4 regions of the Desulfomicrobium macestii genome follow, and region 4 is predicted to be linked to each of the others. Evidence: predicted binding sites of a transcription regulator. Region 4 holds the regulator's gene; each other region holds the start of a gene.
The links. The regulator sigma-54, encoded in region 4, starts transcription at its own class of promoters, with help from an activator protein. The targets are predictions, from matches to a motif close to CTGGCACGGNNNNTGCTT.
Positions count from the first base shown of each region.

Region 1: a site for sigma-54 is predicted at 5,880-5,897, ahead of H4684_RS03645 (DVU0150 family protein). Genes of this name have one in related genera too.
Region 2: a site for sigma-54 is predicted at 1,831-1,848, ahead of flgF (flagellar basal-body rod protein FlgF). Genes of this name have one in related genera too.
Region 3: a site for sigma-54 is predicted at 5,747-5,764, ahead of H4684_RS11545 (YeiH family protein). Genes of this name have one in related genera too.

Region 1 is NZ_JADBGG010000004.1:32,387-39,637, reverse strand. Features, by position in the region: gene H4684_RS03690 (PAS domain-containing sensor histidine kinase) at 1-465, shown strand, start outside; gene H4684_RS03685 (hypothetical protein) at 704-934, opposite strand; gene H4684_RS03680 (YajQ family cyclic di-GMP-binding protein) at 947-1,438, opposite strand; gene H4684_RS03675 (MucR family transcriptional regulator) at 1,741-2,145, shown strand; gene H4684_RS03670 (response regulator) at 2,196-2,594, opposite strand; gene H4684_RS03665 (hypothetical protein) at 2,610-3,410, opposite strand; gene H4684_RS03660 (hypothetical protein) at 3,407-3,640, opposite strand; gene H4684_RS03655 (DUF4881 domain-containing protein) at 3,713-4,324, opposite strand; gene H4684_RS03650 (sulfite exporter TauE/SafE family protein) at 4,350-5,405, opposite strand; gene H4684_RS03645 (DVU0150 family protein) at 5,436-5,735, opposite strand; gene H4684_RS03640 (sigma 54-interacting transcriptional regulator) at 6,025-7,251, shown strand, end outside.
Region 2 is NZ_JADBGG010000002.1:166,604-173,854, forward strand. Features, by position in the region: gene nusA (transcription termination factor NusA) at 1-1,039, opposite strand, end outside; gene H4684_RS02050 (ribosome maturation factor RimP) at 1,088-1,576, opposite strand; tRNA gene H4684_RS02055 (tRNA-Gly) at 1,665-1,739, opposite strand; gene flgF (flagellar basal-body rod protein FlgF) at 1,876-2,652, shown strand; gene flgG (flagellar basal-body rod protein FlgG) at 2,730-3,512, shown strand; gene flgA (flagellar basal body P-ring formation chaperone FlgA) at 3,516-4,466, shown strand; gene H4684_RS02075 (flagellar basal body L-ring protein FlgH) at 4,480-5,169, shown strand; gene H4684_RS02080 (flagellar basal body P-ring protein FlgI) at 5,153-6,268, shown strand; gene H4684_RS02085 (rod-binding protein) at 6,283-6,873, shown strand; gene flgN (flagellar export chaperone FlgN) at 7,083-7,251, shown strand, end outside.
Region 3 is NZ_JADBGG010000016.1:68,684-75,934, forward strand. Features, by position in the region: gene H4684_RS11525 (sigma-54-dependent transcriptional regulator) at 1-999, opposite strand, end outside; gene H4684_RS11530 (c-type heme family protein) at 1,002-3,443, opposite strand; gene H4684_RS11535 (hypothetical protein) at 3,442-3,612, shown strand; gene H4684_RS11540 (hypothetical protein) at 3,648-3,881, opposite strand; gene H4684_RS11545 (YeiH family protein) at 3,939-5,681, opposite strand; gene H4684_RS11550 (MlaA family lipoprotein) at 5,979-6,734, opposite strand; gene H4684_RS11555 (alpha/beta hydrolase) at 6,743-7,251, opposite strand, start outside.
Region 4 is NZ_JADBGG010000026.1:39,868-47,118, reverse strand. Features, by position in the region: gene H4684_RS15325 (KdsC family phosphatase) at 1-249, shown strand, start outside; gene lptC (LPS export ABC transporter periplasmic protein LptC) at 246-782, shown strand; gene H4684_RS15315 (LptA/OstA family protein) at 798-1,310, shown strand; gene lptB (LPS export ABC transporter ATP-binding protein) at 1,307-2,029, shown strand; gene rpoN (RNA polymerase factor sigma-54) at 2,136-3,563, shown strand; gene hpf (ribosome hibernation-promoting factor, HPF/YfiA family) at 3,634-4,176, shown strand; gene H4684_RS15295 (PTS sugar transporter subunit IIA) at 4,180-4,629, shown strand; gene rapZ (RNase adapter RapZ) at 4,654-5,541, shown strand; gene H4684_RS15285 (PTS sugar transporter subunit IIA) at 5,556-5,966, shown strand; gene H4684_RS15280 (PTS sugar transporter subunit IIB) at 5,969-6,433, shown strand; gene H4684_RS15275 (hypothetical protein) at 6,614-7,138, shown strand; gene H4684_RS15270 (manganese-dependent inorganic pyrophosphatase) at 7,229-7,251, shown strand, end outside.

The DNA of each region.
Region 1 (7,251 bases), on a different contig from region 4:
CGCGAGACGACCGACGTGAACAGCGTCGTGGCCGGAGCCCTGGCCTTCGTGCGCCAGAAACTGAAAACCGCGGCCCCGGGCTATCTCGTCAGGCTGGGCGCGGAGCCTGTGCTGGTGGAAGCAGACCTGCAACGCCTCATCCAGGTGCTCATCAATCTGCTGGTCAACGCCTGCGAAGCCGTGCCCGCCTCGGGCGGCGAGATCACGCTGCAGGTCCTGTCCGGATACGGGGAGGACAAGGCCTGGGCCGGAGTGGAGGTGCGCGACAACGGCTGCGGCATCCTCCCCCACGACCTCAAATACATCCAGGACCCGTTCTTCACCACCAAACGGGAACTGGGCGGAACGGGCCTTGGCCTGTCCATCTCCTCGGCCATCATGCACGACCATGGCGGTCGCCTGGAATTCTCGTCCCAGCCAGGCCAAGGCACCTGCGTACGCATGCTCCTGCCCATGACACGATGAAATGGTGAATAGTGTGCGGAAAAACATAGGGCATGCAAGACGGTAACTGCAAAAAGTCGCCATCCCCTTGAAGAAGGAGATGACGACTTTTTAACTATCTAAAAAGAATGGATTTCGCGACTTTTCCAACCATATCCCGCATTCGCGGGAATGACCATCAGGTTCTTTCGTAACTGTTTTTGCAGTGCAGTCTGCAAGGGCTTGCCCTCACTGCCTTCCATTCACCAATCACCATTAACTATTCACTCTTCTCTATCATCCGCTCCTTCACGATGGCGCTGTCCATGGCGAAGTCGATGATCCCCGATACAAGGTAGCCAAGGGCCACAAGCACAAGCAGCGCAATCAGAAGCTTCATGGTCTGCCGGGGCTGTCTCCAGAAAAGAAACACCACGACCGCGCCCACTCCCAACCCGATCAGCGGATTGGACATGATCCAGGCCCAAATCCCCATGATGAATGCGTGCATGCGCACCTCCGGTTACTTTTTCATGTTCACGAACTGCAAGGGCAACTCGAACTCGGACCCTCTCAGCAGCGCCATGACCTCCTGCAGGTCATCGATCTTCTTGCCGGAGACCCGCACCTGTTCGTCCTGGATGGCGGCCTGGACCTTGAGCTTGCTGTCCTTGATCAACTTGACCAGCTTGCGGGCGGCATCCTTGTCTATGCCGTCGTGCAGCTTGATTTCCTGTTTGAGCTGACCACGGGAGGTATTTTCGGTCTCCCCGAACTCCAGGGACTTGGGATCGACCTTGCGGCGCACGAAATGCGAGATCAGCATCTCCCTTATGGCCCGTATCTTCATCTCGTCTCCGGTAACCAGAGAGAGGATTTTCGTCTTGCGATTGAAGTCCATTTCCGTGATCACGCCCTTGAAGTCGTACCGGGTCTCGACTTCCTTGCGCACATTGTTCACCGCATTATCAACTTCCTGCAAATCGATTTCATTCACAATATCAAAAGATGGCATTTGTCCTCCTTTTGGTCTCGCCGTCTATCGTAACATGGACGCATGCTGACCTCAAAATCCCATCGTCGTCAAGCTTCCCAAACAAATGTATTCCCCCGGAAAGATAATCACCACCTTGGGAAACCACATATTTCCTCAACGGATTCAGACACGTTCACAACGATCCTCCCGGCAATCAGGAGCAGACATAACAGATTGTCAACAAAGCATTTGACATTCCATCATTCTCTACTATGAAGTAAGCTACTTTGTCTGACGGTTTACAGCGTTATCAATGACCCTATTATAGCTATGGAGTAAAAATGGAAGATTATCTGAAGCAAGCAATCGAAATCGTGAAGGCCCAGGCTTCTGTCCGCAACATGAACGAAGACGAAATCACCTCAATGATCCGCGCCCTGACGCAGAGCATCCGTGGTGTCGCCGAAGGCGTTGTCCCCGTTGTCGACACTGAACCCGCCGTGGATCCCAAGAACGCCATCCGTGAAAAGAGCGTCATCTGCTGCGAATGCGGCAAGTCCTTCAAGGTCCTGACTAAGCGCCACCTGGCTACCCACGGTCTGACCCCCGAAGAGTACCGCGAAAAGTACGGCTACAAGAAGGGCACTTCCCTGGTCGCCAAGTCCCTGGCCCGCGACCGTCGCAAGACCATGCAGGGCATGAAGCTCTGGGAAAAGCGCAAGAAGGCCGTCAAGACCCCCGCGTAACGCAGAAAACCCTCGTCACCGAGGGTTTTTTCATTTCCGGAGTCCGGGATTCATGCGCTGCGGCGCTCAAGCAGGCGATCGCGGAGCAGGTCGATGCGCTCCAGAAGATTCTCCACGGAACAGGGCTTGAGCAGAAAGTCGTCGGCGCCAGCGCGCATGGCTTCCAGGGCCAAGCCCGTATGGGCGTGACCGGACAGGATGATCACCCCGAAATCCTCGCCCTTCAGTCGGCGCATCTCCCGCAGCACCTCGATCCCGCCCAGGTCCGGCATCTTCATGTCCAGGACCACTATGTCAACGGAGTGATTCCCGAACCAGTCCAGGCCTGCCCGGCCCGAGGACGCCGTGGCCACGTCGAGCTTCTTGCGCCGCAGGTACTTGGCCATGGTGCCCAGAAACTCTTCCTCGTCATCCACAAACAAGAGCTTGCAGTCTTCAAGAGAACTCATGGCCTCTCCATGGGATCATGCCTGAGCGGGACAGGCGATGTCGCCCAGCCGCACGGGCGAATCCGCGGGAATCCGTATTCTGATTTCATTGCGGTCGCAGGACAGCACCGTCCCCTGTCCGAGGTCGCCGCGCAGGGGATGCGTGAACCTGAACGGCGCACCTTCCTCCACGCTTGAGCACGAGCGCATCTCCACTTCCGCTTCCAGGTATCCGTCGATCTTCCGCAGTCTGAATATCTCCCCACACCCGTGCTCCGCAAGCAGTTCATGCCACTTCCTGCCCAGCAGGTAATTGCCGCCGGCTGTCGCAAGTCCGAAAAAACCAAGCACTGCGGCCACTATCAATGGGTCGGCCGCGGTCCAGCGTGTCACGAGGGAGGGGGAATCGGCCTGCCTGGCCTTGGCGCTGGCGAAGACGCGGACGGTGAAGACCAGGGCCGGGTTCTGCTTTTCCCCAAACCTGTCGCGGACCTTGAACACGTAGGTTCCGGGGCGCGGCACGGGACTGACTTCAAAATATCCGCGCCACATGCCACCGCCGAAGAGATAGCCCGTGAAAACGGCTTCGGGCACCAGGCGCAGGGAGCCGTCGAAGGCGCCGCCCTCAATCACGAAATCCCTGATCCGCTCGGTCTTTGGAGGCATGGGGCCGCTCACCACGTAGCGTTCACCCGGGATGAGTCGCACCTGCCCCGATCCACCGAAAATTCCGCCGCGCAGGCCGTCGAAAAGGATCAGCAGGGTCAGGACCAGCAGAATCATGGCCACGGTGCCGCTGGCGCGCTGGAGGCGCCAGATCCGCTGGGCACGGATCACGCCGCATCTCCGCACATGGAATCCGCGCTGCGCCGCAGCTTCCGCTTGGCCGCGAACCCCAGGACAATGATGGGCAGCAGCAGGCTCCCGAAAACCCTGAGGAAGACAAGGGTGAACTCCTCGGGATTCTGCGCGGCCATGTACATGGCAACGGTCAGCGCCCCGAGAACCAGGGCGTTGATGGACAGGACGAGGATCTTGTGCAGCAGGAAAAATCTGTATTCGCTCACGTCGGACTCCTTAAAGGGGGATGCGCGGGACGTCCAGGAGGGCGGTTGTCCACCCCGCGCATCCCCGAGGCTTTACTTCTTGAAGATGTCGGTCTTGCTGACGTTCATGAAGCGGATGGCTTCGCCTTCCGTCTTGTAGTACACCCGCACCTCGTCGCCGGCGTCCCAGGTGCTCTCGGGAAACCCGAAGTACTCTTCAGGCACGCTGAAGGTGGCGAGCATCTTCTGGCGACCTGAATAGACGGTGACGGTCTTATTGTCCTGATCGACCACGGGGAACTTCTTGGCCACGTTCTTGTCCTTGTCGAAAACCAGGGGGTGGTCCTTGGCGATGTCCTTCTGCACGTCCACGATGGTGATGGGCAGATCTTCAAGGGCCTGGTTGTTGGGATTGAAGATGCGGATGACCTTCTTGTCCACGTCCAGCTTCATGCGATACCCGGCCTTGGGGTCCGCGCCGCGCTCGGCCGGATCCGTAGGCATCTTGTACGTGTGCGGAGGCAGAATCGAATAGTCGGGATTCTGGGAATCCATGGCCTTGTCCTGGATCACGGTCACGGTCTGCTTGTCCTTGTCGAAGGCGATGACCCGTCCCTGATCCACCTTGCCGTATTCATCGCACCCAAGGACACCGAAGGTCAGCAGCGCGATGGCGAGTCCGAGCAGTATGCGTCTGGTATTCATGTTCAACTCCTTATCTGATTGCGGGCTAGTTCCTGCGGTTCTTGGCAGCCAGTTCCATCTTAACGCCCTGGACCATGCGCACGAAGATGTAGATGGACATGCAGCTCACCAAGCCGAGGACCAGGACCGTCGACGCATTATTGAGCAGGTTCTTGTAGGCGGGCAGCCAGGGCTGGACCAGCTTGAGCAGGATGGACACCGCGCAACCGATGACGGCCAGGCCGAAGGCGATGCGGATGCCATAGCCCTTGATGTACTTGGTGGCCACGGCGCCGACCTGGGCGCCCATGGCGGCGCCGACCAGCATGATCATGGCGGCGACGAGCTCGGTGCGGCCCTTCCAGGTGTAGGTGGCCGCGCCGTAAAGGCCGGAGATGGCCACTTCAAAGAGGTCGGTGCCGACGGCGACATGGGTCGGACAGCCGATCATGTAGATCAGGGCGGGCATGCGGATCAGACCGCCGCCGATGCCCAGGATGCCGGCCAGCCAGCCGGTGAAGAAGCTGACGAAGATGGGCAGCCAGGCGGAACAGTAGATGCCGGCTTCCTTCAGGTGAACCATCGGGGGAATCTTGATCTTGTGGAGAGCCTTGTGCCACTCGACGCCGGTCTCAAGGCCGGTCAGCTTCTCGCCGCGGGCGAGGGCCGCGCGCTCCTTGGCCTTGCGCTTGGCGACATCATGGAAGACCATCCAGGCAATGAAGGCCAGAAGCACGATGTAGATCCAGCGCACGACCTTCTCGACACTGCCGATGCGTTCCAGCCACATGACCATCTGGGCCCCGGCCTCGAAGCCGACCACGGTGCCCACCAGCATGATCAGACCCAGTTTGTAGTCGACGTTGCCGAACTTGCCGTGGCGCATGGTGGAAATGAGAGACTTGCCCGCCATGTGCGCGATGTCGGTGCCGATGGCGAAGGCCATGGGGAAACCGAGAATGTTGAGACCGGGCGTGACCATCCACGCCCCGCCCATGCCGAAGAAACCGCCGATGATGCCGACGCCGACTCCGAGGATAATGAGGCCGGGCCAGAAAATTTTAACGCCTGCGATGGGCATGAGGACATAGAGCCAATCCATGGTTTATCTCCTTGGTCGATGGTGTACGGTTTAGTGTTCCGCCAGATTGCGGGACTTCAGGTCGATGCCGATCCAGCTCATGATGATGTCGGCCAGGACACCGAACACCACGCCAGTGATCGGGATCAGGACGACCGTCAGGATCATGAACTGAAAATGACTCTCATTGTACAGATTGGCCCACCAAGCCAGAATCCCGGTCAGCTTCCGGGTGTCCGCCACCAGCACGATGGGGGCCGCGCCTCCACCGCCGGCCGCCAGGGCGAAACCGGGACACAGCAGGACCATTGCCATCAGTGACCACCAGAGCCTGTTCAATCTTGCTTTCATCATAACCTCCAGAATGTTTGCTTCCCCGGTCCGGCCTCAGCCTCATTCAAGGCTTCCAGCCCGGACCTCTCCCCTGCCGTTTCGTTTCAGAAGTTCTTCCCGTCATGCAAATTCAACGGGTTAATCACGCATCTGTAGCCAAAATAGCAAAGGACGAGCCAAGGCGATCACGCATGAATTTTGCCCTGTATTTCAAGTGATTGAACATTCTTGTTGCGCAATTTTTCACAAGAGGACACTATACGCAAAAATATTTCGCGATAATCCAGCGACAACCCGGAGGACAGAAATGCCCTACTCCTACCCCCCCACGCTCGACCCGGTGCTCAACCTCGAAAAACCCGTGAAGGAATGGAGTATAACCCGCATCCTCCTGCTTCTGGGCACGCCGCTGGTGGCCGGCGTGCTCTTGGTCATGACCGTCTCGACCTACCGGATCTCCTCCCACTACCTGAATCGCGCCTACGCGCGAAACGCTCACACCAGGGCGCTGGCCCAGGCCCACGAGCTGCAGCAGCTGCTCAAGGACGCGCGCTATGAAATCCAGAATCTGGCGCGCTCCGATGTCTCGGCCCAGGCCATCCAGAAATACATGATGGACAAACCCGCGACAAAGCGGAACAAATACTGCGAAATCGCATTTCACGGCACTGCGCCACAGGACAACTACGTCCTATTGAACACGGGGGAGAAGGTCTGGAAGGTTCCGGACGAGCAGGCCGCGGGCGTCAAGTTCGGCGCCTTCACGCGCAGGGAGAGGATCGGGGGCAAGATCGAGGACTTCGTGCAGATCGAACAGCCCGTGCAGGCCTACTACACGTCGGTTCCGTACCTGGGCTCCGTTGAGAACATCGAGTTCTCGGTCATCAGGCTGAGCACGCCGGTGCTGGACGCGGAAAAGAGATTCCGGGGATACCTGACATTGTCCGTCGATATCATCGAGATTCAGCGGATCATGACCACCTTCTCCTCCAGGCAGTCGCCTCTCTACATCTTCCCCCAGGAAAAGGAGCAGGTCAGGAGCTTTTTCTTCGACGCAGCGGGATGGCTCATCTGCGAGACGGGGCAGGCCGGCAACCCGCACCTCAAAATCTCCATCGACGACATCCGCACGGGTCTGCAGGGCGATCTCGGCCGACCGGGATTCGCGACCGCGTTCCGGCCGAATCCGCAATACGAGAAATACTGGGCTGTGGTATCCGCCGTGCAGGCCGGTAAAGACGGCGAGATCGGATTTGCGAACTTCCTGAACGACCCAAGCAACACCGGCGGAGACCATTACCTCTATTATGTTCCAATCCGTTTCCAGGAGGAGGCCACGGGAAATCCGGTCATCCTCGGAGGGATCGGGTGCATCGACACAAGCTTCATGCTCAAGGCCTCGCGCTATGAAGTGGCCATGGCCCTCGGCATATCCTGGTTCGTGGCGCTCCTGCTCACCATCGCGGCGTTCGTTTATCTCAATCGAAGGATCAGCAACCCGCTGAAGAGACTGGCTTCCGCCACGGAACAAATA
Region 2 (7,251 bases), on a different contig from region 4:
GCACCTTGTTGAAGCGGCTGTTGGTGAAAATGTCGATCTTCCAACCCAGAAGCTTGGCCGCGAGCTTGACGTTCTGGCCCTTCTTGCCGATGGCCGGGGTCAGCTGATCCTCGGGTACCACGACTTCCAGGGATTTTTCCTCGTCGTCGATGGCGATCTTGGAGATGCGTGCCGGGGACAGGGCGTTGGCCGCGTAGGTGGCGATGTCCGGGCTCCAGAGCACGATGTCGATGCGCTCGCCGCGCAGTTCCTGCACGATGCTGTGGATGCGCGAGCCGCGGATGCCGACGCAGGCGCCGACCGGGTCGACGTTGGAATCCTGGGACAGGACGGTGACCTTGGCGCGCAGGCCCGGGTCACGGGCCACGCCCATGATGTTCACGGTGCCGTCGGCCACTTCGGGCACTTCACGGCGGAAAAGGGCGGTCATGTACTCGGGATCGGAACGGGTGATGATGATCTGCGGCCCGCGTCCTTCCTTGCGTACGTCGATGATGAGTCCCTCGACCCGGTCGCCCTGACGGAAGCGTTCACGCGGGATCTGCTTGTCCTTGGGCAGGAGGGCCTCGGTCCGGCCGAGGTTGATGATCCAGCCGGAACGGTCACGACGCTGGATGATGCCGCTGACGATCTCGCCTTTGCGGTTCTTGTATTCCTCGAAGATGATTTCCTGTTCGGCGTCGCGCATGCGCTGGATGATGACCTGCTTGGCGCTCTGGGCGGCGATGCGGCCAAGATCCTCGACCTGCAGGCGAAATCCGATGGCGTCGTCAAGCTCGACGTTGGGGTCGTGCTTGACTGCTTCGACCATGAGAATCTCCGTGTCGGGATCCTCGACCTCTTCGACCACGATTTTGAACTGGTAGACTTCGATCTCGCCGGTCTCTTCATTGAAGGTGACCTCGATATCCATCTTGTCACCGTATTTTTTGGTCACGGAGGCCCGAATGGCTTCTTCCAGTGTGTCGATCAGCATTTCACGGTCGATGCCCTTGTCCTTGCTGATCTGGTCGATGGCTTTTTTGAGTTCCAAATTCATGAACGTCCTCCGTTCTCCGTGCGGAAACAACCCGCCGTATTCCGAAATTTATCGTTTCTTGCCCTGATCAAAGGGCTCGTAGACGAGGTTGGCCTTGCCCACATCGTCCCAGTTCAATTCAAATGTATTGCTGTCGTCGGTCAGCGTAAACATGGGCGGTTCGACACCGAGCAGACGCCCCTTGAAATTTTTTCTGCCCTCAAGCGGGTTTTCCATGCGGATGCGCACCGTCTGCCCCACATGGGCCTGCAGCTGCTCCAAGGAGAAAAACGGCCGCTCAAGGCCGGGCGAGGACACTTCCAGTGTGAATGCTCCGGGAATGATGTCCTCCACGTCCAGGGCCAGGCTCAGATGTCTGCTGACCTCCGAGCATTCGTCGATGCCGACCCCGTGTTCGGAGTCCAGATAGACCCGTACGATCTTGTGCCGTCCCCCGGCCGCGAAAAGCAGGTCGATGCCCCAGACTTCGAGGTCCCGGGCCTGACACAGGGGAGTCACCATTTCCATGAGCCGCGCGTGTATTTCGTTTTTGTCCATCTTATAAGCCTATCGGAAAAAAAAAGGTGGACCACGAAAAGGCCCACCCCCATCAGCTACCGAAAATCAGTATGACCACATACAGGAGTGGAGCGGGTGACGAGGGTCGAACTCGCGACTCCAAGCTTGGGAAGCTTGTACTCTGCCATTGAGCTACACCCGCTCTGCAACCGTTTCCCTTGCATGAGTGGGGGGATGGCAGTCAAGTGTTTTTTTCCCGTGGCCCTTGTGAACCCGGCGATCATGCATTTCAAGTGGCCTGGTATTTGCTCAATGAGCGTTACCAAGGAGGACCCCCCATGCAAGACAGCAGTTATAGCGCCGTATTCGGGGCTCTTACACAGCAACATCGACTGGATAGCATCGCCAATAATTTGGCTAACGTGAACACCACGGGTTTCAAGAGCGAAAAACTGGCCTTTCGGGATACCTTTCGCCGCTATGCCCATGACATGGTCGACCCTAACACCACTCTGAACGAGAAGGTACCCTGGCCGCAGCCCAATCTTTTGGCGCAGCCCAGGATTTCCGAGGCGGTCATCGACATGTCCCAGGGACCAATGAAGAGCACGGGCAACCCGCTTGACCTGGCCATCGCAGGGGACGGTTTTTTCCGGGTCCAGACGCCCGAAGGGGAATTCCTGACCCGTCAGGGCGTGTACCATCGCTCGGCCGAGGGTTTTGTCGTGGACGCCCACGGCAATCAGCTCCTGGGCCAGGGCGGCCCCCTGCAGATAGCGGAAGGGGGAGCCGTGCTGGTTGACGCCGACGGCGGGTTCTCCGTTGACGGCGAACTTGTCGATACCATCGATCTGGTTCGCGTCGAGGACCCTCGCGTTCTGGAAAAGGTGGGCAATTCCCTGCTGCGCATCCGCCCGGGTGCGGAGGCACAGGCCATCCCGGCCGAGGATTCTACCGTGGAGCAGGGCTTTCTGGAGGCGGCCAACGTGAACGTGGTCTCGGAGATGGTCAACATGATCGAGGCCATGCGTGCTTTCGAGGCCTACCAGAAGATGATCAGCGGCTCGTTCGAGCAGGACAAGAAGGCCATCGCAGAGGTCGGTGCGCCCAGATAATATCCCTAGGCTTGCCGCCCGCGACCTGATCGCGGGACGCAGGATGGGCGCGGGTGATCCCGCAAGGAGAAGAAGATATGATTCGCGCTTTATGGACCAGCGCCTCGGGCATGATCGCCCAGCAGCTCAATCTCGATGTCACGGCCAATAACCTGGCCAACGTGAACACCACCGGGTTCAAGAAGAACAGGGCCGAGTTCGAGGATCTCATGTACCAGAACATGAAGATCGCGGGCTCTTCAAACCAGGAAGGCGATCGCCTGCCCGTGGGCATGCAGGTCGGCATGGGCGTGCGGCCCGTGTCCGTGCACAAGATATTTTCGCAGGGCGATTTCCAGAATACGGGCAACCAGCTCGATCTGGTCATTGAGGGCGACGGGTTTTTCCGCGTCGATCGCAGCGGCGAGGAGTCCTACACCAGAAGCGGCGCCTTCAAGCTCGACAGCGACGGACGCATCGTGACCGACAACGGGCACCCCCTGCAGCCTGAATTCATCGTCCCGCCAGAGACGCAGAACATCGTCGTGACCGAGGACGGCCGTCTGACCTGCGTGGACAAGGCCGGAGCGGAGATCGCCGGCACGGACATTCCGGTCTACACCTTCGTCAACCCTGCCGGTCTCAAGGCCATGGGGCGCAACCTCTATGTGCAGACCGACGGATCCGGCGAGGCGGTGGAGAGTGTGCCCGGAGAGAACAATGCCGGCACCCTGGCCCAGGGATTTCTGGAGATGTCGAACGTTGAGATCGTGGAAGAGATGGTCAACATGATCGTGGGCCAGCGCGCCTACGAGGCCAACTCCAAGTCCATCACCACGGCCGACACGATGCTGCAGACCGCCAATCAGCTGAAGAGGTAGCTCATGCGTTTTTTCGTGGCTCTGTTCGTTCTTCTGCTCTGTCCCTGCTTGGCCGTGGCCCAGGGCCGGCTGATCGTGGCCGGGGCCGTGTGCGTGGACGGACCGGCCATCACCCTGAACGATCTGGCCCGCGCCGAGGGCGAGGACGCCAAGGCCATCCTGGCAGGCATCGGAACTGTACCACTTTTGGCCTCTCCCAAATTCGATGGTGCAAGGGCCAACCTCAATGGGGCCAGGCTCCGGGATCTGATCGTGCAGCGCTTCGGGACGGCCCTGCCGTCCGTGGACGTTCCCGATCAGGTTCAGGTCCAGCGCGGGGGACAGGTGCTCAGCTCCCTGTCCCTGCGGCCGGCCATCGACAAAATTTTGACGAATGCACTGGCCCATCACGGGGGCGAAGTGGAAATCCGCGAGTATCGCATGGCGGACTATCTCTTTCTTCCGGAAAAGGAGCCGATTCAGGTCCGTGTCATTCCCGTGGGCACTCCCGCGCCGGGGCGGATCAGCCTGCGCCTTGAGGCCGTGACCGAGGACGGGCGCCCGGTGCAGAGCTTCACGGGCACGGTTTTCGCCGATGTCTGGAAGACCGTGCCTTGCGCCGCCCGCGTCCTGAACAGGGGCGACATCCTGGAGCCGGGCCTGGTGGGCTTTGCGCGCAAGAATCTGGCTTACATGGCGCGAGCGCCCTGGGATGGAGGCAATCTGCCCCTGCGCATGACCGCGGCGGTGGGCGAGGGGCAGGTCATCAGTGCCGACGCGGTGGAATTCATTCCCGTGGTGGCCAAGGGGCAGATTTTGACCCTTGTCTATGCGGGGCAGACACTCAAATTGACCGTGCCGGTCGAAAGTCTCGAGGACGGCGGCATCGGCAACACCATCCGGGTCCGAAACATGCAAAGCCGCAGAGTGGTGGCCGCGCAGGTTGTCGACGCAGAAACGGTGCGTGTGCCGTAGGCTGGGAGGAAATATGCAGAAAAAATTCTTTATGTTCACGCTGGCCGTGCTGGCCATGACCGGATGCCGGACCACAGGCCGTCCGCCCATGCCCGCGGCCGTGGTCACGCCTCCTCCCCAGGAGCGGGTGGCCGAGGCCCAAAATCCGGGTTCGCTCTTCGATCCGGACGGGGCGACCATGCTCTTTGCCGACGCCAGGGCCAAAAGGGTCGGCGACATCCTGCTCATCAAGGTCGTGGAGACCACGCTGTCCAAAAGCAAGGCTTCGACCACGGCCGACAGGGCGAGTTCCATGGATCTGGGCGTGAGCGCCTATCTGGGTCAAAAACAGCTGCCGTTGATTCCCGATGCGACCGTGGGACCAGAGTCCCTGGTCAGTGCCAAGTCCACCAGCGGATTCGAGGGCGACGGCGAAACCAAGCGCGAAAGTTCCCTTACCACCACCGTGGCCGCCCGGGTGACCCGGGTTCTTGGCGGCGGACTCATGGAAGTGGTCGGGGCCCGCGAGACGCGGGTCAACGGCGAGACCCAGATCGTGCTGGTGCAGGGTGTGGCCCGGGATCGAGACATCGACGCCGACAATACCATCATGTCCACCAGTCTGGCCGAAGCGCGCATCGAACTTTACGGCGAGGGCGTCCTGGCCGACAAACAACGCCCCGGGTGGCTTGCGAGGATACTTGACAATGTGTGGCCATTCTAAAACCAGACGCTTCGCTTTCCTGCTTCTCGCCCTTGGCCTGACCATGGGCCTGGCCATGCCGGCCGGGGCCGTGCGTCTCAAGGATATCGCCAGCTTCGGCGGGGTGCGTTCCAACGATCTCGTCGGCTACGGACTGGTGGTCGGCCTGCCGGGAACCGGAGACAAGAGCAGTTCGCAGTTCACGATCCAATCCATGGCCAATATGCTTGAAAACATGGGGGTCAAGGTCGACCGGGCAGCGCTCAAGCCCAAAAACGTCGCAGCGGTCATGGTCACGGTCAAGATGCCGGCTTCGGCCAGACCGGGGTCCCGGCTCGACGCGACAGTATCCTCCGTGGGGGACGCGTCCTCGCTGCTTGGCGGCGTGCTGCTCATGACCCCGCTCAAGGGCATTGACGGCAGCATTTACGCCCTGTGCCAGGGCTCCCTGGCCGTGGGCGGGTTTTCGGCCGGAGGAGATGCGGCCACGGCGACCAAGAACATCACCACCGTGGGTCGCATCCCCGGCGGCGCGGTGGTCGAGCGCAGCGTGCCCTTCAGCTTCAATGAGCAAAAGGACATCACCATCCAGCTGGGCGTGGAGGATTTTTCCACGGCCAAGCAGGTCGCGGACAGCCTGAACAAGGCCATCGGCGGCCAGTACGCCCACGCCCAGGACGCCTCTTCCATAAGGCTCGGAATTCCTCCCCAGTATCAGGGGAACATCGTCGCGCTCATGGCCTCTCTTGAGAATCTGGAAGTACAGCCCGACAGCCGGGCCAAGGTGGTTGTCGATGAAAAGACCGGCACCGTGGTTCTGGGTTCCAACGTCACCCTGTCCCGGGTTGCCGTTTCCCATGGCAACCTGAACGTGGTCGTGTCCGAGCAGCCCCAGGTTTCCCAGCCTGGAGCGTTCTCCCCGGGTCAGACGGCCATCACTCCGTCCACCGAGATCGGCGTGCGCGAAGAGCAGCGGAGACTCGTCCTCATGGCCGGGGCTTCCATCCAGGAGCTGGTCGATGGCCTGAACGCCATCGGCGCCACTCCCCGGGACCTCATTTCCATTCTGCGGACCATGAAATCGGCGGGCGCCCTGCATGCCGATCTTGAGGTCCTCTAGCCAGCGGAGGCGGCATGAACGAGATTATCACCACGGGCCTGCCCGAACCTGATCCGACGCAAAGCCTGCAGGAACGCCTGCGGGATCTGCGCTCCCGGGTGCAGCCCGAAAAGGGGCTGGATGAGGTCAAGCTCAAGAAGGCCTGCCAGGATTTCGAGGCTGTGTTCATCGGCCAGATCTGGAAGCAGATGCGCGCTTCCGTACCCAAGGAAGGATTGCTTCATTCCAAGGAAGAGGAGAGCTATCTGTCCATGTTTGACCAGGAGCTCTCGGTCAAGATGTCGCAAAGCGGGGGCATCGGCTTGTCCGACATGCTCTATGCGAATCTTTCCGAGCGCTTGGTCAATGCCAGCCGCGACACGACATCGACGGCTCCCTTGCATCCCCTGAACGTGCCGGGTCGCGGCAAGGCTCCGTCCGGGACGCAGGCCGCGGCAGTGCCCCCGCGTACGTTGGCCGCGATCACGGCCCAGCATGAGGCCGAGATGCTGGCGCGAAGTATCGAGCAGAGGTCGCAGTCCGGAGAAGCTCAGACGAAGATCATGCCCACGGATCTTGAGGATGCCCTGCGCGTTGTGCGCATGGATGGCGAGGATGGCCCTTAGTGTTTATGACCACGGGGAAATTCTTGCCGGTGGGCAGGGCGCTGGAGCCTGTGTCCGGGACGGGAAAGGGCCTCTGGCGCAGCCTTTGGAGGGTCTGATGCATGCTGGTCGGCATTTTGCAATGATCAGGAAAATGAAGGGTGCGCCAAGCAGGGATTTCCTGCCTCGGCCTTAATTTTCACTACCGCCCAAGTGTAAGGAAGCACGATATGCAACAGATCATTCTCGGCAGTCTCATTCGTCAGGCAAAAGGCACAGAGCTTCTCTGCCAGCTCCTGCGCGAGGAATACTCCTTGCTGCGGGCGGGCGCGCCGGATCAGGTGACGGGACTTGAGATGTGCATCCAGGACCTGATCAGGCAGCTCGTGCGCGAACGCG
Region 3 (7,251 bases), on a different contig from region 4:
AATGTCCTCGGCCCTTTCGCGCAAGGGCGGCAGGGTTATGGTCAGCACGTTCAACCGATAATACAGATCCTCGCGAAAGGTCTTGGCCTGAATGGCGGCTTCAAGGTTCTGATTGGTGGAGGCGACCACGCGCACATCCACGCGTGAGGATCTGTTCGATCCCACCGGCCGAACCTCCCCGTCCTGCATGACCCGCAGCAGCTTGGTCTGGACCGCCGGGGAAATGTCCCCGATTTCGTCCAGATGGATGGTCCCCTTGTCGGCGGCGGCAAAGAGCCCCTTGTGGTCGCGGTCGGCCCCGGTAAAGGCGCCCTTGACGTGGCCGAAGAGTTCGCTTTCGAGCAGATTCTCGGGAATGGAAGGACAGTTCACCGCCAGAAAGGGCCGGGAAGCCCGTGCGCCGAGATGGTGCACCATGCGGGCCACCAGCTCCTTGCCGGTGCCAGATTCGCCCCGGACCAGCACCGTGTATTCGGACTGGGCCACGGCCGCGATGGTGCGCTTGAGCTGCCGCATGGCCGCGCCTTCTCCGACCAGCTCCCCGCCGCATTCCTTGCTGGCCAGGATCTGGCGCAGACGATTGTTTTCCTCCAGCAGCCTGCTTCGCTCCAGTCCCTTCTCCACCACACGGAAGAGCTGTTCCGGCTCGATGGGCTTGGTCAGAAAATCATAGGCACCGGCCCGCAGGGCCTCCACCGCCGTCTCAATGGTCCCGTAGGCGGTGAGCACGACCATGCTCAGGTCCGGCAGCAGGCCAAGGGCCTGGGACAAAAGCTGCAATCCGGTCATCTCGGGCATGCGCAAATCCGTGATCATGAGCTGCGCGGGTTTCGCCGACAGGGCTTGCAGAGCCTCGGCTCCGCTATGCACGGCCACCACGTCGAGGCACGGAAAATGACCTCCGACAAGCCTGGCCAGTCCGCGTGCGAAATCAACTTCGTCGTCGACAATGACGACCCGTGCTCCCGTGACAATGCCGGCTGAATCCATGACTTCCATGCTCAATCCTTCCTCTGGTGCGCAGTATCCGATTCCAGGTCATCGATTCCAGACGGCAGGAGCACGACAAAGCGCGCGCCGCCGAGGTCCGAATGCTCGACAAAGACTTCTCCGCCCACGTCCCTGACCATGCCGTAGACCACGGCCAGGCCCAGTCCAGTCCCGGCGCCGATGGCCTTGGTCGAATAAAAGGGATCGAAAATATGCGGCGCATCCGCCGCCGAAACGCCCGGACCGTTATCCTCCACCACGATGGCCACCCGCCCAGCCTTGGGCGCGACCCGAACCACTATCTCGCCATCCTCCTCCCCGACCGCGTCGAGGGCGTTGATGACCAGGTTGCTGAGCACCTGCTCCAGCTCACCGATACCCATGCGCACGGGCAGAGGCCGATCTGGTTGTTCCACAGTCAAGTGCGCCCTCTTCTTGGCGGCCTGCACGGAAAAAACCTCGGACACGGACACGGCAACGCCGCAGGCATCCGCCGTGCCCGACCCGGCAGCCTTGGGGCGGGCAAAATTGAGAAGCTCCTGAAGCACTCTCTGCGCCTGCCTGGTGTGGCGCTCGATTATGTTCAGGTCCGAAGCCTGCTGCGGATCGGAGATCGTCTGGCGGAGCAACCCCGCATAGCAGAGGATGACCCCGAGCGGGTTGTTGATCTCATGCGCCAGGCCCGCCGTGAGCTTGCCTACGGTCGCCATCTTCTCCGAATGCCAGACCTGGGAACGCATGCGCTTCTCCATGGTGGTCTCGCGCACATAGACAACCACGCGGTCCGTCTGCCCGTCGGAACTGCGCACCGGGTACATCGAAAGTGAAAACGACCTGCCTCCGGGCAGCTCGACTTCGCGCAGATCCGGCGCCCCGCCGCGAATGGCGTCAACCATCGGACAAGGATGGGACAACGGATCGAAAAAGATGGACAGCATGTTGCCGTCCGTGCGTTCACCGTCCGTCAGCTCCGAGGTCAGCTGGCGGGCGGCCTGGTTCACGGTCAACACGGCGCAGTTCGAGTCCATGAGCGCCAGCGGGTCGGTGATGCCTTCGACGATGGTTTCGAGCACGTTCATCTGCCGCAGCAGGCTGTCGATGGCCGTCAGATTCTCCGCTGCCGTGCCGAGCTGACGACCGAGCGCCGTGAGTACCCGCTGATCGTGCCGTGCCGCCTCTGCTTCGGTGTCCCAGTAGAGGCAAAGGATGCCCTCGGCATTTCCGGAGCTCGACTCCACCGGCACGAAAATCCTGGATCCCGATTGCAGGCAGGCGCTGCCGGTCAGCACTTCCACCATGTTCTCAGGCAACTCGGGAGCGGCGGACGACTCCGGCCAGACGTAGTAATTCCTGGAGACCATGGTGCACACATAGGCGATGCTGCGCGCCCCGAAGCGTTTGCAGATCTGAGGCAGGGCCAGGCTCCAGAGTTCCGAACGCGAACCGCTGCGGCGCATGTCCTCCAGCAGGCGCACAAAGAGATGCACGTCTGCCTGCCGGGCTTCGGCCTCATGGGAAAGGGCCTCGGTGCGATCATCGACCATCTTGCGCAGATTCTCCGCATAATCCTGGAGCTGGTGGCGGACCTCGAAGAGATGATTGCCCATCTGCTCCATGCCTTCGACCAGTTCCTCGATCTCGTCGCCCTGCTCCAGCTTGTGCAGGAGCTCGGAGCCTTCCGCATCGACCACGTTGCGTCTGAAAACGCTGTTGAGGCGTTTGAGATTGTTGACCACCAGAACCCGGAACAGAAAATTTGTCGCTGAAAAAAACAGCAGCGCGCCAAAGGCGAAAAAGGCGAAGTAGGTCAGGATGGTCTGCTGCACGCGCCCGACACTGCTCTGCACGGAGATGCCCACGAAATCGACCCCGGCGATGGAGTTCTCCTCCTTGCCGAAACCCCGCCCCCCGTACAGGGACAAAAGCTCCGGCGGAGCATCCTCGGGCTTGCCGTGGCAATACATGCACCCTTCCTCGAAACGCACGGCACGGACTTTCAGAAAATATTTTTCCCCGTCCATGGTCTTGTACCCCTGCCACAGCTCCTGCTCGGGATTGGCCCTGAAATAGCGGATCAGTTCCCGTTCGTGCGTGTTGGCTTCGTAAGCGGGGTTGCGTGCGTCGATGGCCACGCGGCGATAGATGGTGCCGCCGTGATCGTCGTTGATCGGCGCCATGATGGTTCGGGAAATGTAGGATGAGGACATGGCCTCGATGATGAACGAAGCGGGCAGGCGCTCGTACATGGCCGGGCGCAGGATGTCGCGCACGTAGTGCTGGATGGAGTCCACATGGGTGAAGATGAGCAGGGCCTTGTCCCGCACCTCCTCCTCGAGGACATTTTTCATGTGTAGATAAAAACCGACGGAAAAAACGATGCCCAGAACAATGGAGGCGACCAAAAGCCCGGAAACAAATTTGGTCTGTATCTTTGATGGCTTGAGAAGGTGCATGGGCTCGCCTGAAATTGATGCTTCCCGTGGCGGTGGAAACGTGTGTGAAGTGGATGAAGATGCGTTCGCTCAGACTGTCGGCAAGACCAAATCAAAAAAGGGCACCATAGAAATCATTAGTGTTCTAACGTCCTCCAATCAAGACCTGAAACCGTTCGGCTGCTCCTGATCTGAGCACATTTCCCCCAAAGAGAGGCGCCTCGACTATTTTTCCTCCAGGGCAAAACGCAGGTAATCCTCTCCTTCCTTCACCTGTGCAACATCCGTGTAGTAATAACGGGTCGGATCGATGCCGTTGTCGTCCAGATATGAGGACATGCGGCTCAGAACACCACAGGAGTTGGTCAAAAAAGGCAGGAACAGGTAGACGAAGGCCAGGGCGGCGCCCATGGTCAGAACGAAATTCTTCAATCTTACGGGCAGGCTTTTTTCAGTCATGACGATACGTCCTTAAAAGCCGGGAGGAAGATCCTCCCGGCTGTTTTTCGAGACAATTTAGATCTTGGCCGTGATTTCGGGGAAGACCACGTAGAACATGAGGTAGGCCATGGCCAGAGTCAAGACAAGATTGAGGCTTTGACCGCAGACATACAGGATGAGCGGCTTGCCGCCCTTGAAGTACTTGGCCAGCTCGCGGAAGTTGGTGGACAGGCCGATGGCCGCAAAGGACAGGGCGAAGAACCAGCCACGCAGAAGCCTGGTGCCGCCGCGGACGATGCCGTGATCCACGACCGCGCCGCCAAGATCCTTGCCCATGCCCTGATCCAGGATGGAGAAGATGATGGAGGCGGCGATGAAGCCGAGCACGAACTTCGGAAAACGATGCCAAATCTCTCCTGCGCCAACGGTCTTGCCGGCCACGCAGTCAACCTTCGTGCACCAGTACACTGCTATGCAGAATGCGGTCACGCCGATCATGACGTTCTGGATCATCTTGATGGTCGCGGCCACGTACATGGCCTTCTGGCCCAGGAACGCGCCAGCCGCGGCCACCGCGCCGGTGGAGTCGATGGTGCCGCCCATCCAGGCGCCGCCCAGAACTTCCGGGATGCCGACAGCCTTGATGAAGGCAGGCATGGCGATCATCATGATGGCGGTGAAGACCAGGGACAGACCGATGGACAGTGTCAGCTCTTCCTTCTTGGCCCGGCAGGCTGCCGCAGCGGCGATGGCGGCGGAGGTGCCGCACACGGACATGTCGGCGGAGATGACGACGTTAAGCGTCTTGGAGGGCATCTTCAGCACCTTCTGGCCGAAGATGTAGGTGCACACGAGCACGACGGGGGTGACTACCCAGGCCACGAAAATGCCGGGTGTGCCGATGGCCACGATCTTGTTGAAGAGCACTTCCGCGCCCAGAAGAACAAGGCCGGTCTTGATGAAAAATTCGACTTCACAAGCCGGAAGGACCCATTTGGGAGTGCCCACGGTGTTGGCTATGACCATGCCCAGAAGCACGCCCCAGGCTTCGGCGCCAAAACCGTACTGCTTGGAAATGGCCTGCCCGCCGAGAATGTACGCCAGGACGGCGACCAGAAAGACAATCACGAAACCCTGCAGGAACGCAGGCGCGCTCTTGCCCATCATGGCAATGCCCGCACCGAAGATCAGCGCGATGAATATGCACAGGCCGATGAGGGACGGAATGTAGTTGTAGGGCTTGTTTTCGACCTTCTTCTTGGCATCCCCGGCAGCCTTGTGCGCGTCGCGCCACTCGGAAATCTTGGCCGCGGCCTCGTCATTGAGAGCCTGGTTCTGGAAGGATGCGCCGGCCGCAGCCTCTTCCGCGGCCACGGCAGCGGCGAGTGCCACTTCAAGCTTGCCCTTGGCCTCTTCGTATTTAGGCATGGCCTTCTCGTTGAGCGCCTTGGCCTGGGATTCGGAGCGGATCAGGGAATCCATGGGGTTGGTCTTCCAGGAACCTGGCGTCTTGGTCCAGTGGGATGCGAACTTGCCGAAGGCGGAACTGGAACCCTTGAGCTTGCCCTTGGCGTCCTGGGCATTGTGCCAGGCGATGGTCTTGAACGGAGCCTTGGCCAGTTCAGCTTCCTGGATCTGGTTTGCGGTGGCGATCTTCTCGGCAAACTCCGCCTTGGGCCCAAAGGTCGTGTACGCAAGGATACATACGGCAATGATGATAAAACCGAGCCAGATGGCCAGAAAGTCCTCTTTCTTCCACAAATCCGACCACTGGCTTTTCCCGTGGTCGATGACGACGCTGCTGCTTTCTTCAGACATGGGTTTTTCTTCCTCCTCGATGATTATGAAGCGTTCTCTCGCCGGTTATTTTGACGATGAAGGCAGAGCAAAAGCCCTGCCATGTCTGCAAGAAAAATGAGACATCATGATTTCAACATGTTACAATTTCGTACTTAAAAAAAAGCGCAAAGCACGATTTACACTGCCAACACAAGTTAGCACCACAAACTTCAAGAGCTGCATCCTTCAGCCGTCTAAAATTTTACAAAAGGATAAAAAAAGGCGTGGTCGTTCGGGAGGAACGCCACGCCTTTTCAAGGCAGCGGGAAAAAAAAACTACTTCTCGATGTCGAGTTCGCGCTTCTTGGAATAGATGAAGCGCACCAACTGGTACTCGAAGGGGCTTCCTGTCTCGTAATAGCGAAACTTGACCTGATGCCGCGCATCGACAGCCTTGACCCCGTAAACGCCGGTGGACACCGACTCGCGCGCAATCCAGCTCATGTCCTGGAAGAGGCCGTACGATGGGTTAATGGTCATGGCCGCGTCCACGAACACGCCTCCCGTGTCGCGCACTCCGGAGGGCCCGAACACGGGGAGCACCAGATACGGACCGGGGGGGACGCCCCAGAAGCCCAGGGTCTGTCCGAAATCCTCGTTTTCCTGCGGGATGCCTCCATTGCCGAGCACGTCGATGATGCCTCCCAGGCCGATGGTCGTGTTGAAGACAAAGCGGCCCAGCGAGACCGAAGCCTTTTTGGCCTTGCCTTGCAGGACAGAGTTCACAAAAATCGGTATTTCTTTCAAGTTATTAAAAATATTGGAAACACCCTGTTGAACGCTATCCGGCAGGATCGCCTCGTAGGTGCGGACCACTGGCAGATAGACGTAGCGGTCAAGCTGGGCGTTGAAGTGGTACATGTTACGGTTGAATCCCTCCCAGGGATCATGGACCTGAAAATGCCGCTCCAGGGTCGGGTCCTCGGGCAGGCCGCGATGTACGGGGGCCTGAAAAGGGCCGGGCTGATGCTGCCCGTTGGTGGCGCATCCGGCGGAGACGAAGAGGATGAGGCAGAGAAGAAATATGCGCATGGTATGTCTCACTTGCGGAAAAAATCGAGCATGGCCGCGACATTGTCCCGATAACGGATATTGCCGCAGTGCCCCCCTGCCGGATAGAGTGTCAGACGGCCGTTGAACGTGCGTTTCAGAAAACCGAGGTTGTCGGGGGTCAGAATGGGGTCGTCGACATTGGTCATGACCGCGATGCTTGTGGACTCGCGCAGAAAAGGAGCGATGGATTCGAGGCTGCTGGCCGCCACGGCCCGTTCCCGGGTCATGGTCGGGTCCTTGAAGCCCAGGAACGGCAAAAGATACTCGTCCACATAATCCTCGAAACTCACGCCCACGGCCGCATCCAGATAAGGCGACAGGGACTCGTTCTTCTCAATGACGTGCCCCCTTGGGGAGATGTACCCCGCCCCCGTGCACACGTCGCTGGTAAAGACCATGGACGCAAGGGAGACGCGAAAAGCGACGCCAATGAGGATCTTGAGCTCCTTTTCGGAAATGGAGCGGCTCCCGTGCAATGCAAAAAGAAATTCGTCGC
Region 4 (7,251 bases):
ATTTCCGAAGAAACGGGCATCCCCTTGGCGCAGATGGCCTATGTCGGTGACGACTGGGTCGACGCGGCGCCCATGTCCCTGGTCGGACTGCCCATCGCCGTCCCCAACGCCCGCCCCGAGATACTCAAGCTTGCGGCCTGGACAACCAGATCCATGGGCGGCCAGGGCGCCGTGCGCGAAGCCATAGATTTCATCCTGCGCGCCCAGGGCAAACTCGAAGCTCTTTGGCAGGACTGGGTCCGGGAATGAAGCGGCTGCTGGTCGGGCTTTTGACCCTTGTCGTTCTGGCTGGAATCGCAATGCTCGGAAAACGGCTGCTCTGGCCCGAGCGCCTGGACAACCCGACGATCCGGAATCTGGATGTGGACTTGAGCCTCAAAGGCGTGAACCTGAGCCAGGGCAAGGACGGCAAGAAGCTCTGGAACCTCAGCGCCACCGGCGCCGACTACTCCGAAAACGGCGATGAACTCACCCTCGCCGCCCCGATCATCGTCTACTGGGGCGAGGAAGGCGGGGAACCCATCGAGGTTCGGGCGCCCAGGGGCCAGGTCTGGCAAAAAGAGGACCGGGCCAGAATGTGGGACGGGGTCAACGGCACCCAGGGCCAATACGTGATGCGCTCCGAGACCCTTGACTACACAGGACAAAACCGGACACTCGTTCTCGGCGGCACGGTTGAACTGACTGGCGAATCCATGCAGGGCCGTTCGGACACCCTGACATATTTTCTGGACACAGGGGACTTCCTGGCCCAAGGCAACGTCCAGGTCATCATGAACTGACAAGCGGGTTACCAAATGCGTTCACTCATACTTCTTCTCTTCCTCGCCTGTGCGACGCCTCTCTGGGCGGCCGAGACCGTCCCGGTCAAGATCACTTCCGACACCATGACCTACACCCAGAAAGGGGACCAGGTGATCTTCACCGGCTCCGTGTACGTCATTCGCCAGGACATCCAGCTCTGGTCCGACACGCTGACCGTGCTGCTGGAAAAAAAGGACGGCGCCAAGAACGCCACCCAGGGCGTGCCCGACGAGCAGGGAGCCATCAAGAAAATCATCGCCAAGGGCAACGTGCGCATAAAAGCGGACAAGGGCCGCACCGGCACCTGCGGAAAGGCCACCTATGAAGCCGACAAGGACCTTCTGACCATGGAAGACAGCCCCATGCTCATGGAAGGCGCCAACAAGATCCAGGGCGAGGTCATTAAGCTCTACATCAAGGAAAACCGCAGCGAAGTACTGGGCGGCAAGGGACGGGTCGAGGCCATCTTCAACACTCCCGCCGGCAAAGAGGGGCTTGGGCAGTGACCACCCTGACCGGTCAGAATCTGGCCAAGCGCTACGGAGCCAGGGATGTCGTGCACGACATCGGGCTTGACGTGAGCCAGGGCGAAGTGGTTGGCGTCCTGGGGCCCAACGGGGCAGGCAAGACGACCACATTCTACATGCTCGCGGGCATCGTGCGGCCCACGCGAGGGCAGGTCCTTCTGGACGGCCAGGACATAACCCGCTGGCCCCTGCACAGACGGGCCCGCGCGGGCATGAGCTATCTGCCGCAGGAAAGCTCCATCTTTCGCAAACTGACCGTGCGTCAGAACCTGCAACTGATTCTCGAATATTCGGGATTCTCGCGGGAAGAGCAAAAGCGCACGGCGGACAGGCTGCTCGATGAACTGGGGATCACCCGCCTTGAAGGGCAGCTGGCCGCCTTTCTGTCCGGCGGAGAACGCCGCAGGCTGGAAATTGCCCGCGCCCTGATCCAGAATCCGAAATTCATCCTCCTGGACGAACCCTTCGCCGGCATCGATCCCCTGGCCGTGGACGACATCCAGGCCATCATCCGGGACCTTCGCGACAAGAACATCGGCGTGCTCATCTCCGACCACAATGTTCGCGAAACGCTCCAGATCTGCGACCGTGCATACCTTGTCCACGACGGCCGCATCATCCTGAACGGCAGCCCGGAAGAGATCGTCGCCGACCCGGGCGCGCGCAAGGTTTACCTCGGTGAAGGATTCAGCCTCTAGCGGACACGATTTTCCAAGGATTGCCAGGGCCTAAGCTTTATGGCAGATTCGTTACTGGGTAGTTTTTTAGCCTGCAATCCTCTGACACGGTGAAACCAAATCAATTATGGGCCTTGAACTCCGACAAAACCTCAAGCTGACGCAGCAGCTAGTCATGACACCGCAGCTGCAGCAGGCCATCAAGCTGCTTCAGCTCTCCAGATTCGAGCTTCTCGAAGCCGTTCAGCAGGAGCTGCTTGAGAACCCCATGCTTGAGGAGGGGGTCAAGGAAATTTCCGAGGAGCACGAAATCCAGGCTCCGGCCGAAACACGCCCGGAAGTCTCCTACGAAGACGCGGAACTGATGCGCAACGCGGACTGGGAAAACTACCTCGGCGATTTTTCAAGCACCGCCAAGCAAGTGCAGTTCAAGGAGACCGAGGCCCTGGAGGAGATGATGTCCTACGAGGCCAGGCTCTCGGGCAAGCCCTCCCTGGACGGTCATCTGCTGTGGCAGCTGTGTCTGTCCAACATCACCGAAGAAGAGGAGATGATCGGCGAGGCCATCATCGGCAACCTCGATTCCCAGGGCTACCTGATGAGCACCGCCGAGGACATCGCCTCCGAGACGCTCTCTCCCCTGGCCCTGGTGGAGTCCATGCTGCATCGTCTGCAGCGCTTCGATCCCGTGGGCGTGGCCGCGCGGTCTCCTCGGGAATGCCTGCTCATCCAGCTGGAAATGCTGGGCCAGGACGATCCCATCCTGCTTTCCCTGGTAGGGGATCATCTCGAAGACATCGAGAAGCGCCGCTACAAACCGCTCCTGCGCAAGTTCAAGATCCAGATGGAGGACCTCAAGGCCTATCTGGACATAATCCAGTCCCTGGACCCCATGCCGGGCGCCAGTTACGGCAGCGAGAGCACCATATATGTCAGCCCCGATGTCTTCGTGTACGAATACGAAGGGGATTTCGTCATCGTCATGAACGACGACGGCCTGCCGAAGCTGCAGCTGAGCCCCTACTACATGGACGACATGCACCTCGCGGTCAAAGGCCCGGACCGTGAATACCTGCATGACAAGATGCGCTCTGCCATGTGGCTCATGAAGAGCTTGCACCAAAGGCAAAGAACATTATACAAAGTGGTTGAAAGCATTGTCAGGTTTCAGCGGGGGTTTTTCGAACACGGCGTGACCAAGCTCAAACCGCTCATCCTCAAGGATGTGGCCGACGACATTGAAATGCACGAATCCACGGTCAGCCGGATCACCACGAACAAATACGTGGCCACCCCGCACGGCATCGTGGAACTGAAATTTTTCTTCAATTCCGCGCTGGAAATGGATGATGGAACTCAGGTCGGATCCGAATCGGTCAAGGCCATCATCAAGAAAATGGTCAGCGAGGAAGACCCGAAGCACCCCTACAGCGACGAAAAAATCGCCGCGGTGCTGAAAGAACGGCTGGACGTGAACATCGCCCGGCGAACAGTGGCCAAATATCGCGCAGTGCTGGGGATCGATTCCTCATCCAAGCGCAAACAGGTTTTTTGACATCCCGCCCTTTGGGCCGCCCCTTCCGGACGGCAAAAAGGGCTGACCCTCAACAATCGAGGAGGCTTCCATGAGGATTACCTTCAATTTCAAAAACTTCGATCCTTCCGACCATCTGCGCAAATACGCCAAAGACCGCTTCGGCAAGCTCGCCAAATTCACGGCCGGCACCCCCGACGCTGAACTGCAGGTCAATCTCGAAGTGGAGAAATTCCGGCATATCGCCGATATAGTGCTGACGGGGAAGAACGTACATATCTCCGCCCGCGAAGACAGCGAGGACATGTACTCCACCGTCGACCTCGTCTGGGACAAGCTTGAGGCCCAGATGCGCAAGGTCCGCGACAAGGACAAGAGCCGACGCAAAGGCGGCAGCGACAGCACCCGCATGGACGCCGGGAGTTTCGAGGACGACGCGGATGCAAAGCGCAAGCCGGTCATCCAAAAGACCGACGACTTCTCGCCCAAGCCCATGATCGTTGAAGAAGCCGCGCTGCAGCTTGAAAGCACGGACAACGAATTCCTCGTGTTCCTCAACGCCGAAAGCGAAAGGATCAATGTCATTTACCGACGCAAAACCGGCGACTTCGGTTTGATCGACCCCGGGGTATAGGGAATGAAGCTTGCTGAATACCTGGACAAGGATTTGATCATCTCCGACCTCTCGGCCAGGACCAAAACCGAGGTCCTGGCCGAACTCGTTTCGACGCTGTCGGCCAAATATCCCGATCTTGACCCCAAACGCGTGGCCCAGGTCCTCATGGACCGGGAAATGCTCGGGACCACCGGCATCGGAGACGGCATCGCCATCCCTCATGGCAAGTTGGACAGCATCGATCAGGTTCTGGTCATCGTCGGCCGCAGCCACGAAGGCGTGGATTTTGCCAGCCTGGACCACAAGCCGGCCAGCATCTTTTTCACGGTGCTGGCTCCCTCAAGCGTGGTGGGCCTGCATTTGAAACTCCTGGCCACGGTTTCCCGCCTGCTCAAAGACGGATCGTTCCGTCAGGCCTTTGCCGACTCCCCCGGTCAGGACGGGTTGTGGCAGTTGCTGCAGACCGTCTAGCAAGAACGTATTCGGAGAACTCCCATGCAGCCTCAACCTGAACAGAAAAACGTGGTCATTGTCTCCGGCATGTCCGGTTCAGGCAAAAGCACGGCGCTCAAGGTCTTCGAAGACATGGGCTTCTTCTGCGTGGACGGACTTCCGGCGCGCATGGCTCCGGCGCTCATCGAACTGTTCTTCAACTCCTCCGCCAAGGACTACCCCGGGCTGGCCATGGGCATGGACCTGCGCCAGCCCGACTTCGTGGGTCAGTGGAAGGAAGTGCTGCTTGATGTCCAGAAGTTTTCCGTGCGGCCGACCATCCTTTTCACGGATTCTTCCAACCAGATCCTGCTGCGCAGATATGCCACCACGCGCCGTCCGCATCCTCTGGCCTCGGGCAACCTGGGACTGGAGGGGGCGCTGGAACGGGAGCGGGAAATACTGGAACCCATCCGCGCGCAGGCTGATCTGGTCATCGACACGTCGCATTATTCAGTGCACGATCTCAGACGGGTCATTCAGGACAAGTGGGAGAGCCTTTCTTCCCGCAGCCAGGGCATGCGTGTGCATCTCATCTCTTTTGGCTTCAAGTACGGGGCCCCGGCCGAGGCGGACATGGTCACGGACCTGCGCTTTCTGCCCAACCCCTATTTCGACGAGGCCCTGCGCCCCATGTCCGGAAAAGACGAAGCCATCGCCCGGTACGTGCTGGACAGCAACCCCGGGCACGAATACCTGCGTCGGCTTTTGGAATTTCTTGATTTCACCCTGCCGCTTTATGCGTCGGAAGGGCGTTACCGCCTGACCATGGCTTTCGGATGCACGGGCGGCCGCCACAGGTCCGTGGCCGTGACCGAGGCCGTTCTGGCACATCTGCGCGAACAGGGCTTCAACGTATCTGTCGAACATCGGCATTTCAGTCTTGGATAATCTTTGGAGGAGTAATGGTTGGAGTGATCGTGGTGACCCATGGCCAGTTTGGCAAATATCTGCTTGAAGCGGCCCAGACGATTTTGGGGCCGCAGGAACAGTGCGCCCACATAGCCGTGGAAGGAACCGTGGAAATGAGCGCCCTGCTTTCGGACCTCAAATACACAGTCAAGCAGATGGAAACGGGTGACGGTGTCATCATCCTGACCGACATGTTCGGCGGTACACCGTCCAACATCAGCCTGTCTCTGCTCCAGCCGGGCAAGGTCGATGTCCTGTCCGGAGCGAACCTGCCCATGCTGCTCAGGGTTCTGGGCATGCGCACCCAGGATCTGTCCAAGCTCGCCCAAGACGCCAAGAACGCGGCCATTCAAGGCATCGTTGTCGCCGGTGAAGTATTGACCCGTAAAATCACCGAGGCCTAGCCGTGATCTGGTTCCGCATCGACAACCGCCTCGTGCACGGCCAGATCATCGAAGCCTGGCTTCCGCACATCAGGGCCAAGACCCTGCTGGTCGCCAACGACGACCTCGCCGCCGACGAATTGCGGCAGGAAATCATGAGCCTGGCAGTGCCAAGCGGCATCTCCTTTTTGTGCTGCCAAGTCTCGGAGGTCGCTTCGATGCTGCGCAACGTCCGCAAGAGCGATCCGGATCAGCATGTCCTGATCCTCTTTTCCGACTGCGCCGATGCCAAGGCCGCGCACATGACCGGGCAGTCCTTTTCCCTGGTCAACATCGGCAATCTGCATTACGGACCGGGCAAGGAGCAGGTGTGCGAACACATCGCCCTGGGGGCGGAAGACCGCTCCTGCCTGAAATATTTCAAAGAGCACGGCGTGGAGATCGATTTCCGCTGCGTGCCTTCGGCAACGACCAAAATCAACTTGTGATGAATACTTCTCGAACCAAATCGGCATGATCGACACTCACGATCTCATCCTGCTGGCCGGAGGAAGTTTTTTTTTGCCCTCCTGTCCCTGACCCGGGTCGCCATAGACCTCGGCTTCGTTCATCGTCCGCTTTTCGCCGCCCTGCTCTGGGCGGGACTGAGCTTCAAACTCCAGCCGGCCTTGAGCGCGGGCATTTTTTTCGAGCTGCTCTGGCTTGATCTGTTTCCGGCCGGAACCTACATTCCGCCCCAGGCCCTTCTCTCGCTGATCGCCACCCTGACCATTCTGGCCTGCCTGCCGGATGCCGACATGCGCACCACAGTGCTTGTCGTCATCGCGACCCTGCCCCTGGCCTACCTTGGCGCGTGGATCGAACAACTCTACCGCAAACGGCAGAATGCCGGCTACAACCAACTTTTGACCTGGAACCGCAAGGGCAACATAAACACCTTCGCACCGCACCGGCTCACCGCCAGGGCCCTGGCCGAAATCCTGCTGCTCAATTTTTCAGTCCTCGCGCTCTGCCTGGTGCCGCTTCTGGCCGGATTGAAAGCAATTCAACCCTGGATTTCAGGCGGCCCGCAGCCGACCTGGACCATGCTCTGGATAGCCGCCTGCGCCGGAGCCATTCTCGCCCTGCGTGTACGCAAGGCCTACGCTGTGGCCGCCGTCAGCGTGGTCCTTGGCGTCATCTTTGGCCTGTGACCTCCAATGTTCTCTCTTGGCAGCCGCGAATAATTGTGATATTTCGCACAATGTCTTTGTTCGCCAATAAACCCTTGTAGGAGGAATACCATGTCCGTTTATGTTTTTGGTCA